2 regions of the Streptomyces sp. NPDC012508 genome follow, and region 1 is predicted to be linked to the other one. Evidence: predicted binding sites of a transcription regulator. Region 1 holds the regulator's gene; the other holds the start of a gene.
The links. Region 1 encodes HrcA, which represses chaperone genes, less so after heat shock. Its sites were predicted from a motif close to TTNGCACTCNGNNNNNCNGAGTGCNAA; they were not measured.

Region 1 (5,265 bases):
GCGCTGGTGTCAGCCTGAGTGGCGCGCTCTACTCGGCGTCGAGCTGATGGTCGGCCCAGACGTAGCTCGCGGGGAGCAAGTCGGTGATGAGGACGGTTCGGACGCGCTCGTGTTCGCCGACGATGACCTTGAGGGTGGGGAAGTAGTCGAGGAGGACCTGACGGCACCGGCCGCACGGGGGCACTACCCCCCGGTCACGGTCGCCCACGGCGACGATCGTGTCCAGCTCGTACGCGCCCTGGGCGGCTGCCGCGCCGATGAGGACCAGCTCGGCGCACGGGCCTCCCGTGAAGTGGTAGGCGTTCACCGCGGTGATGATCCGGCCGTCCAGCGCACGGGCCGCGGCCGCCATGGTGTGGTTGTCGCCCCGGCAGCGAGTGCGAGCGAGGTGCGCCGCGGCCTGGATGAGTTCGTGGTCGACGGGGTGGATCTGCTCGGTCATCTTCTCTGCCCCTAGCTCCAGCGGCCCGTACGGCCGAGGAGCAGCGCGGTGGCCGCCGTACCGGCCGTGGAGGTACGCAGAACGCTGCGGCCCAGCCGGTACGGCTTCGCGCCCGCCGCCTCGAACGCCGCCAACTCCTCGGGCGAGACGCCCCCTTCGGGCCCGACGACGAGCACGATCTCGCCACCGGCGGGAAGGGGCGCGTCGGCGAGCGCGCCGCTCGGGTGGTCCCGGTCCTCGTGCAGGACGGCGGCGAAGTCGGCGCCCGCGAGGAGCGTGGCGACCTGCTTGGTGGTCATCGCGTCGGCGACCTCGGGGAAGCGCGTGCGGCGCGACTGCTTCCCCGCCTCGCGCGCGGTCGCCCGCCACTTGGCGAGCGCCTTCAGACCGCGGTCGCCCTTCCACTGCGTGATGCAGCGGGACGCGGCCCAGGGCACGATCGCGTCGACGCCGGTCTCCGTCATGATCTCGACGGCCAACTCGCCCCGGTCGCCCTTCGGCAGAGCCTGGACGACGGTGATACGGGGAGCGGGCTCGGGATCCTCGTACGCTCCCGAGACCTGGACCGTCAGCTGGTCCTTGCCCTCGGCGGTGAGCACGACGCAGTCGGCCCAGGCGCCCCGCCCGTCCGTGAGGACGAGCTCCTCTCCCTCGCGCATCCGCTTCACGGAGACGGCGTGGCGGCCCTCGGGACCGTCGAGGAGGAAGGTGCCGGGGCCGGGGACGGCCTCGACGACGAAGACGGGTGCGGTCATGAGGCGCTCCTGTGGGCCTGCGCGGTGAGTGCGGTGTCGAGTTCGGCGGCCAGCACCTCGACCAGCTGGCCGGCCGGGAGATCGCGGGCCAGCCGGTGTCCCTGGCCGGCCCACAGGGCCATGCCCTGCGCGTCGCCCGCGGTGGCGGCGGCTTTGCGGAGGGGCGCGGTGAGGTGGTGGATCTCGGGGTAGGCGGCGGGGGCATACGGCCCGTGCTCGCGCATGAAGCGGTTGACGAGCCCGCGCGCCGGGCGGCCGGAGAAGGCCCGGGTGAGCTCGGTGCGGACGAAGAGGGGGTTGGTCAGGGCCTGCTTGTGCAGCGTGTGCGCGCCCGACTCGGGGCACACGAGGAACGCGGTGCCGAGCTGGGCGGCGTCGGCCCCCGCGGCGAGGACCGCGGCGATCTGCGCCCCGCGCATGATCCCGCCGGCCGCGACGATCGGCAGCCGCACGGCCTCCCGGACCTGGGTGATGAGCGTGAGGAGTCCGGTCCCTGCGAGCGCGGCGTCCGGGTCGTCGCGGTGCGTGCCCTGGTGTCCGCCGGCCTCCACGCCCTGCACGCAGACCGCGTCGGCGCCGGCCCGCTGGGCGGCCTGGGCCTCGTCGGGCGAGGTGACGGTGACGATCGTGTACGTACCGGCGCGGGCGAAGGCGTGGAACGTGTCCCGGTCGGGGCAGCCGAAGGTGAACGAGACGACGGGGACCGGGTCTTCGAGCAGGATCGCGAGCTTGGCGTCGTAGGCGTCGTCGCGCCCGTTGTCGGGGTCGCCGAGGGACGTCTCGTACCAGGTGGCCTCGCCGGCGAGCTGGTGCCGGTACACCTCGACGGCCGCGGGGTCGCCCGGCTGCCCGCCGGGCGGCATGAAGAGGTTGACGCCGAAGGGCTGCCCGGTCAGCCCGCGCACCTGCTTGATCTCCTGGTACAGCCCGCCGGCGGTCTTGTACCCCCCGGCGAGGAACCCGAGCCCGCCGGCCTCGCACACGGCCCCTACGAGCTCCGGGCAGGACGCTCCACCCGCCATGGGGGCCTGCACGATCGGGTATCGGGAGAGATCGTTCAGCGCGGTGGACATGCAGGCATCGTGTCATACGGAAGGGCGGCATCCGCCCTGCGGATACCGCCCTTCCAGGCACGACACGACCGGTCCTACCGGCCGTTGAACGCGTCCTTCAACCGCGAGAACAGCCCCTGCTGCCCCGGCTGGAACTGACCTGTCGGCCGCTCCTCGCCGCGCAGCTTCGCCAGTTCGCGCAGCAGCCGCTCCTGCTCGGCGTCGAGCTTCGACGGCGTCGTCACCTCGACGTGCACGATCAGGTCGCCACGGCCGCCACCGCGCAGGTGCGTGATGCCGCGCCCGTGCAGCGGGATCGACTGGCCGGACTGGGTGCCCGGGCGGATGTCGACCTCCTCCACCCCGTCGAGCGTCTGCAACGGCACCTTCGTGCCGAGGGCACCCGCCGTCATCGGGATGGTGACCGTGCAGTGCAGGTCGTCGCCCCGCCGCTGGAAGGTCTCGTGCGGGACCTCGTGGATCTCGACGTACAGGTCGCCGGCGGGGCCGCCGCCGGGGCCGACCTCGCCTTCGCCCGCGAGCTGGATGCGTGTGCCGTTGTCGACACCGGCCGGGATCTTCACGGTGAGCGTGCGCCGCGAGCGGACCCGTCCGTCGCCCGCGCACTCGGGGCACGGGGTCGGGACGACGGTGCCGAAGCCCTGGCACTGGGGGCAGGGGCGCGAGGTCATGACCTGGCCCAGGAAGGACCGCGTGACCTGCGAGACCTCACCGCGGCCGCGGCACATGTCACAGGTCTGGGCGGACGTGCCGGGCGCGGCGCCCTCGCCCGAACAGGTCGTACAGACGACGGCCGTGTCGACCTGGATGTCCTTGGTCGTGCCGAAGGCGGCCTCGTTGAGGTCGATCTCCAGCCGGATCATGGCGTCCTGGCCGCGGCGCGTGCGCGAGCGCGGCCCGCGCTGCGACGCCGTACCGAAGAACGCGTCCATGATGTCCGAGAAGTTCCCGAAGCCGCCCTGGCCGAAGCCACCGGCTCCACCGCCGCCGCCGGACGCGGACAGCGGGTCGCCGCCGAGGTCGTAGACCTGCTTCTTCTGCGGGTCCGACAGCACCTCGTAGGCGGCGTTGATCTCCTTGAACCGCTCCTGCGTCTTCGGATCGGGATTGACATCCGGGTGCAGCTCGCGGGCGAGCCGCCGGAATGCCTTCTTGATCTCGTCCTGGGACGCGTCGCGGCGTACGCCGAGTACGGCGTAGTAGTCCGTGGCCACTTACGACTCCGCCAGGATCTGTCCGACGTAACGTGCCACTGCGCGTACCGCTCCCATCGTTCCGGGGTAGTCCATGCGGGTCGGTCCGACCACGCCGAGTTTGGCGACTGCCTCGTCGCCCGAACCGTAGCCGACCGCGACGACGGACGTGGAGGTGAGGCCCTCATGGGCGTTCTCGTGCCCGATCCGTACGGTCATGCCCGAGTCCTTGGCCTCGCCCAGCAGCTTGAGGAGCACGACCTGCTCCTCAAGGGCTTCGAGGACGGGCCTGATCGTGAGGGGGAAGTCATGGCCGAAGCGGGTGAGATTGGCGGTGCCGCCGATCATCAGCCGCTCCTCATGCTCCTCCACCAGGGTTTCGAGCAGGGTCGCGAGCACGGTCGAGACCGTGCCGCGGTCCTCCGTCTCCTCGAAGGACTCCGGAAGATCCTGCACCAATTGCGGCACGTCCGCGAAACGGCGGCCGACGACCCGGCTGTTGAGCCGGGCGCGCAGGTCCGCGAGTGAGGTCTCGCCGAACGGTGCCGGGCAGTCGATGACGCGCTGCTCGACCCGGCCGGTGTCCGTGATCAGCACGAGCATCAGCCGGGCGGGGGCCAGCGAGAGCAGCTCCACGTGCCGGACCGTCGAGCGCGTCAGCGACGGGTACTGCACGACGGCGACCTGGCGGGTCAGCTGCGCGAGCAGCCGGACCGTACGCCCGACGACGTCGTCGAGGTCGACGGCTCCGTCGAGGAAGTTGTGGATCGCACGCCGCTCGGGCGTCGACAGAGGCTTGACGCCGGCGAGCCGGTCGACGAAGAGCCGGTAGCCCTTGTCGGTCGGGATACGTCCGGCGCTGGTGTGAGGCTGGGCGATATAGCCCTCGTCCTCCAGGACGGCCATGTCGTTGCGCACGGTGGCGGGCGAGACGCCGAGCTTGTGGCGCTCCGTGAGCGCCTTGGAGCCGACCGGCTCCTCCGTCCCGACATAGTCCTGGACGATGGCGCGCAGCACCTCGAGTCTGCGTTCGCTGAGCATCGCGCACACCTCCAGCTGTCGTATCGGTTGCTCCGCATTTGGCACTCGCCCTGTTCGAGTGCCAGGAATCCCCCGGCCAGTGTACGGCGGCGGGCATCGCTCCTGGCAAGGAGGCCGCTCGGAGGTCGCGTCGTTGCGGATAGCGTCGCGGTATGGATGCCGATTGGGAAGAGTACGGCTGGGAGCGGCTCGGTAACGGGGTGGGGAGGCGGCGGCTGCCCGGCTGGGACGCCACGGTGGGCCTGGTCATCGGCGAGGAGGCCGTCCTCCTGTACGACACGGGCTCGACGCTCGCCGAGGGCGCGGAGCTGCGGGCTCAGGCGGAGGCGCTCACGGGCGGCCGGAGAGTGACGCACATCGCACTGAGCCACCCCCATTTCGATCATGTGCTGGGCACGGCGGTGTTCGCGGGGGCGGAGGTGTTCGGCGCGGTGGGCGTGGACGAGCTGCTGCGACGGGAGCGGGACGCGCTGCGGGAGGACGCGGTACGGCAAGGGGTGGAGGAGTGGGCAGCCGCGGAGGCGGCCGACATGCTCGTGGCGCCGCACCACTCGGTCTCCGGGGAGTGGACGCTCGACCTGGGGGGCCGCCAGGTGCTGCTGGCGAACATCGGCCCGGGCCACACGGCGCACGATCTGGCGCTCTTCGTGCCCGGCGTGCCGGAGGTCGTCTTCTGCGGCGATCTGGTGGAGGAGTCGGGAGAGCCCCAGGCGGGCCCGGACGCGCTGCCGTCACGCTGGCCGGCGGCCCTGGACCGGCTG
Region 2 (5,265 bases), on a different contig from region 1:
TCCGACTCGGAGCACCTCGTGGAGATCGTGGAGTTCCCCTCCTACGAGGTGGCGATGACCAACTCGCAACTCCCCGAGACGGACCGCATCTTCCGGGAGATGGTGGCGCTCTGCGACGAGATGCCGACGTTCACGGACCTCGACATCGTGCGGGACGTCCAGCTGTACAAGTCCAACGCCCGCCGGTTCTTCGAGCTCGTCTCCACCGAGGGCGAGCTTCCGCCGCTCGACGAGGTCCTCGCGGAAGGCTGCCACGATCACGATCCGACCAATGTCCAGGACACCATCGGGATGGACGCGATCCGCCACCAGGTGGAGATGTGGCGGGGCGGGTTCGACTTCGACTTCACCGTGAACGACCAGATCGCCGAGGGCGACCGGGTGTGCACCCGGTGGACCTGGGTGGGGACGCACACGGGCGAGTTCCTGGGGCTCAAGCCCGCCGGCCCCGGCATGAAGGTCTCCATGACCGGCACGACCATCCACCAGTTCCGGCCGGACGGGAAGATCGCCGAGACCTGGTGGCAGTACGACCTGCTCGGGCTGATGGGGCAGCTCGGCGCCGTGGAGGGCTAGGGCCCGCCGTCGGAAGACCGTCCGACTCCCGCCGTCGCCGGAGAACACCGCGGAAAACACCGAGGCCCGGTGCCCCCTCCTCAGGGGCACCGGACCTCAGTGATCAGTTACGCGCGTCAGTGCGAGTGGCCGTGACCGTGGCCGTGGCCCGCGTCCGCCGGCTCCTCTTCCTTCTTCTCCACCACGAGCGTCTCGGTGGTGAGGAGGAGGGAGGCGATCGAGGCGGCGTTCTCCAGCGCGGAGCGCGTCACCTTCACCGGGTCGATGACGCCGGCCTTGACCAGGTCGCCGTACTCACCGGTCGCGGCGTTGAAGCCCTGACCCTTGTCGAGCTCCGCCACCTTCGAGGTGATGACGTAGCCCTCGAGGCCGGCGTTCTCGGCGATCCAGCGCAGCGGCTCGACGGCGGCGCGGCGGACGACCGCGACACCCGTGGCCTCGTCGCCGGTCTTGCCGAGGTTGCCCTCGAGGACCTTGACGGCGTGGACCAGAGCGGAGCCACCACCGGAGACGATGCCCTCCTCGACCGCGGCGCGGGTCGCGGAGATGGCGTCCTCCAGACGGTGCTTCTTCTCCTTCAGCTCCACCTCGGTGGCGGCGCCGACCTTGATCACGCACACGCCGCCGGCCAGCTTCGCGAGGCGCTCCTGGAGCTTCTCGCGGTCCCAGTCGGAGTCGGTGGACTCGATCTCGGCCTTGATCTGGTTGACGCGGCCCGCGACGTCCTCGGAGTTGCCGCCACCGTCGACGATGGTGGTGTCGTCCTTGGTGATGGTCACGCGGCGGGCGGTGCCCAGCACGTCCAGACCGGCCTGGTCGAGCTTGAGGCCGACCTCCTCGGCGATGACGGTGGCACCGGTGAGGGTGGCCATGTCGCCGAGCATCGCCTTGCGGCGGTCGCCGAAGCCCGGGGCCTTGACGGCCACGGCGTTGAACGTGCCACGGATCTTGTTGACGACCAGGGTCGACAGGGCCTCGCCCTCGACGTCCTCGGCGATGATCAGCAGCGGCTTGGAGGAGCCGGCCTGGATGACCTTCTCGAGGAGCGGCAGGAGGTCCTGGATCGAGGAGATCTTGCCCTGGTGGATCAGGATGTACGGGTCGTCGAGGACGGCCTCCATACGCTCCTGGTCGGTGACCATGTACGGGGACAGGTAGCCCTTGTCGAAGGCCATGCCCTCGGTGAAGTCGAGCTCCAGACCGAAGGTGTTGGACTCCTCGACGGTGATGACACCGTCCTTGCCGACCTTGTCCATGGCCTCGGCGATGAGCTCGCCGACCTGCTGGTCCTGCGCGGAGAGCGCGGCGACGGCGGCGATGTCCGACTTGTCCTCGATCGGACGGGCGGTCGCGAGCAGCTCGTCGGAGACGGCCTTGACCGCGGCGTCGATGCCCTTCTTCAGGGCGGCCGGGGAAGCACCGGCGGCGACGTTCTTCAGGCCCTCGCGGACCAGCGCCTGGGCGAGCACGGTGGCGGTGGTGGTGCCGTCACCCGCGATGTCGTTGGTCTTGGTCGCCACCTCCTTCACCAGCTGGGCGCCGAGGTTCTCGTACGGGTCCTCGATCTCGACCTCACGGGCGATCGTGACACCGTCGTTGGTGATGGTGGGAGCGCCGAACTTCTTGTCGATGACGACGTTGCGACCCTTCGGGCCGATCGTCACCTTCACCGTGTCGGCAAGCTTGTTGACGCCGCGCTCAAGGGCGCGACGGGCGTCCTCGTCGAACTTCAGGATCTTCGCCATGGGAGCGATTCAGCCCTCTCGGATGTCGAAAAACTGGTGAAACCGAACTGCGCCCCGGACGCCCGGTGCGGGGTCAGGGGCGCAGCTCAAAGCATGTGCTTCAGGTACTTCGGTGAATTACTTCTCGATGATCGCGAGCACGTCGCGAGCCGAGAGGACGAGGAACTCCTCGCCGTTGTACTTCACCTCGGTGCCGCCGTACTTGCTGTACAGCACGACATCGCCGACCTTGACGTCGAGCGGCAGGCGCTCGCCGTTCTCGAAGCGGCCCGGACCGACGGCGAGGACAGCACCCTCCTGGGGCTTCTCCTTCGCGGTGTCCGGGATGACCAGGCCAGAGGCGGTGGTCTGCTCGGCGTCGAGCGGCTGGACCACAATGCGGTCCTCGAGCGGCTTGATGGCAACCTTGGAGCTGGTGGTCGTCACGATCCGACCTCCCCCTTCGGAGATCTCACGGGGCTAACTGTCTGAGGTGGCGACCAGGTGGATCCGTCGTCGCGGGTGCCGGACCTGCCCGTCGCTGTGTTGGCACTCTCCAGTGGGGAGTGCCAGAGCCGAGACTATGACTGCGGTTAGCACTCGGTCAAGCGGAGTGCCAATACAGTGCGCGTGGCGATTCGGTCTCGGTACCGGCAACGGCGCGACGGAGCCGATGGTTCCGCACAAAGGTGCGGTTATGGCGGCATCGAGGCCCTCAGGGCCCTGGCCCCCCTCAGCCGGTGAGCCGGCCCCCGTCGTCGAGCCCGGCCAGCGTGTGGAAGACGCGGACCGCCGTCTGCGAGAGCGTCCCGTCCCCCGCCCCCACCTCCCCCACCCGCACGGCCGCCTTGCGGCCCAGGCGCTCGATCGGGTCCACGGACGAGGCGCACCCCGTCACCCCCAGGAGCGCGCCGGCCAGCACGAGGGCGGCCACCGGCCGGCGCGCGCGCCTCACACGTAGTCCTCGAGCTTCGCGACCGCGTACCCCTTGGCCGTGATCGTCTTCATCACCCGGCGGATCATGTCGGGCATCGAGCCCTTCCAGTCCGCCTTGCCCCGGAAGTGCGTGAGCACGATGTCACCGGGGTGCAGGTCCCGGTCCCACTCGCGCCACTCCATCCGGTCCGGGAACGCCTCCGAGGCCCAGAGCGGGACCGCCTTCACCCCGCACGTCTGCGCCGCGCGCAGCGTGTCCTCGTTGTAGTTGCCGTAGGGCGGGCGGAAGAGCGGCGGCCGTGTGCCGAACTGCTTCTCGATGACGTCCTGCATCCCGCAGATCTCCCGCTTCTGCGCCTTGTACGAAAGCCCGGGCAGATAGCGGTGGTTGAGGGTGTGGTTGTGCAGCGCGACACCGGAGTCCCGCATCTTCCTGAAGTACCCGTAGTCGTCCTTGACGACGTAGTCGCTGAGGAAGGCGCTGTAAGGGATCTGCAGCTCGCTCATCATCCGCAGCAGCTCGGGATCCTTCTCCGCGCCGTCGTCGATCGTCAGGAAGACGACCTTCTGCTTGGTCGGCACGGTGGTGAAGACCGGCGGCAAACCCTCGCCGTCGGTCTCGAAGCCCTTGCGCGTGGTGATCTTCGGCTTCACCGCGGGCGGCGCCGGGGCCTCCAGGGGCGGCCGTTCGAGGCCCCACTTCTTGGCTGCGAGCACCCTGGCGGCGCGCCGCTCGCGGACCTTCTCGACGTACGAGTCGAGTGCCGCGGCCGCACCCTCGGGCTGCTGCTGACCGGCGGCGGGGCGCGGGGGCGCCTTGCGTCCGCTGTCGGAGCTCTCGCCCGCGGGGCCCGCGCAGGCCGATCCGAGCGCGGCGACGACCAGCGCCGCACCCACCGACCGGCGAAGACGCAGGGATCGCTTTGCTCGCATCTGTTCTTTTTGTCTTACTAGCTGCATGGCGCCGCATCCTGTCAGCGCCGAGACCGCCAGGGCCGCCGACACCGCCGCCCGGCGCCCACCATCCCCCGGCTGGCCCACAATGGGACGGGTGACCGACCTCGCCGCCTTCACCGCACTGCTCTCCCCCGAGGGCCAGACGCTGCTCTCCGCCCTGCGCGACTACGACCCCGCCCAGGAACTGGCCGTCGCCTCCCGGCTGCGCCGCGAGCACCCCGCCGAGCTGGTCTCGGCCGCGCTGGGTCAGGCCCGGCTCCGTCAGCGCGCGGTGGCGAAGTTCGGCGCCGAGGACGCGTACCGGATGTACTTCACGCCCCACGGCGTCGAGCAGTCCACGCGGGCGACCGTCGGGGCGTACCGCGCGAAGCGGCTCCACGGGCTCGGGGTGCGCGGCGTGGCCGATCTGTGCGGCGGGATCGGCGGGGACGCCCTCGCGTTCGCCCGGGCCGGGATCGCGGTCCTGGCCGTGGACCGCGACCCGCTGACGGCCGAGGTCGCCCGCGCCAACGCAGCCGCGCTCGGTCTCGCCGACCTGATCGAGGTGCGGTGCGCGGACGTGACCGAGATCGACACGAGCCCGTACGACGCCGTCTTCGTGGACCCCGCACGGCGCGGCGGAAGGGGCCGGATCTTCGACCCCGAGGCGTACTCACCGCCCCTCTCCTGGGCGGTCGAGGCCGCCCGTACGGCCCCGCACGCCGCGCTGAAGATCGCGCCCGGCATCCCGCACGAGGCGGTGCCGGAGGAGGCCGAGGCCGAGTGGATCTCTGACGGCGGGGACGTGAAGGAGGCCGTCCTGTGGTTCGGCACCTCCCCCGGCACCCGCCGCGCCACCCTCCTGCCCTCCGGCGCGAGCCTGACCGGCCGCGGCCTGCCCGATCCGGCGGTCCGCCCGGTCGGCCGCTACCTCTACGAGCCGGACGGCGCGGTCATCCGCGCGCATCTGGTCGCCGAGGTGGCCGAGGAGCTGGACGGGGGGCTGATCGACGAGACGATCGCGTACGTCACCGCCGACGCCCTCACCCCCACCCCGTACGCCACGGCGTACGAGATCACCGACGAACTGCCC

Region 2: groES (co-chaperone GroES) is a predicted target of HrcA. The motif match lies at 2,894-2,920, and genes of this name have one in related genera.

The regions. Positions count from the first base shown of each region.
Region 1 covers NZ_JBIBEO010000005.1:509,330-514,594, reverse strand. Annotated here, with positions in the region: gene ACFY8U_RS19775 (hypothetical protein) at 1-18, shown strand, start outside; gene ACFY8U_RS19770 (cytidine deaminase family protein) at 29-442, opposite strand; gene ACFY8U_RS19765 (16S rRNA (uracil(1498)-N(3))-methyltransferase) at 454-1,197, opposite strand; gene ACFY8U_RS19760 (nitronate monooxygenase) at 1,194-2,270, opposite strand; gene dnaJ (molecular chaperone DnaJ) at 2,345-3,484, opposite strand; gene hrcA (heat-inducible transcriptional repressor HrcA) at 3,485-4,504, opposite strand; gene ACFY8U_RS19745 (MBL fold metallo-hydrolase) at 4,657-5,265, shown strand, end outside.
Region 2 covers NZ_JBIBEO010000003.1:268,945-274,209, reverse strand. Annotated here, with positions in the region: gene ACFY8U_RS11725 (ester cyclase) at 1-576, shown strand, start outside; gene groL (chaperonin GroEL) at 693-2,321, opposite strand; gene groES (co-chaperone GroES) at 2,439-2,747, opposite strand; partial or broken gene ACFY8U_RS11710 (polysaccharide deacetylase family protein) at 3,133-3,255, opposite strand; gene ACFY8U_RS11705 (polysaccharide deacetylase family protein) at 3,252-4,169, opposite strand; gene ACFY8U_RS11700 (SAM-dependent methyltransferase) at 4,279-5,265, shown strand, end outside.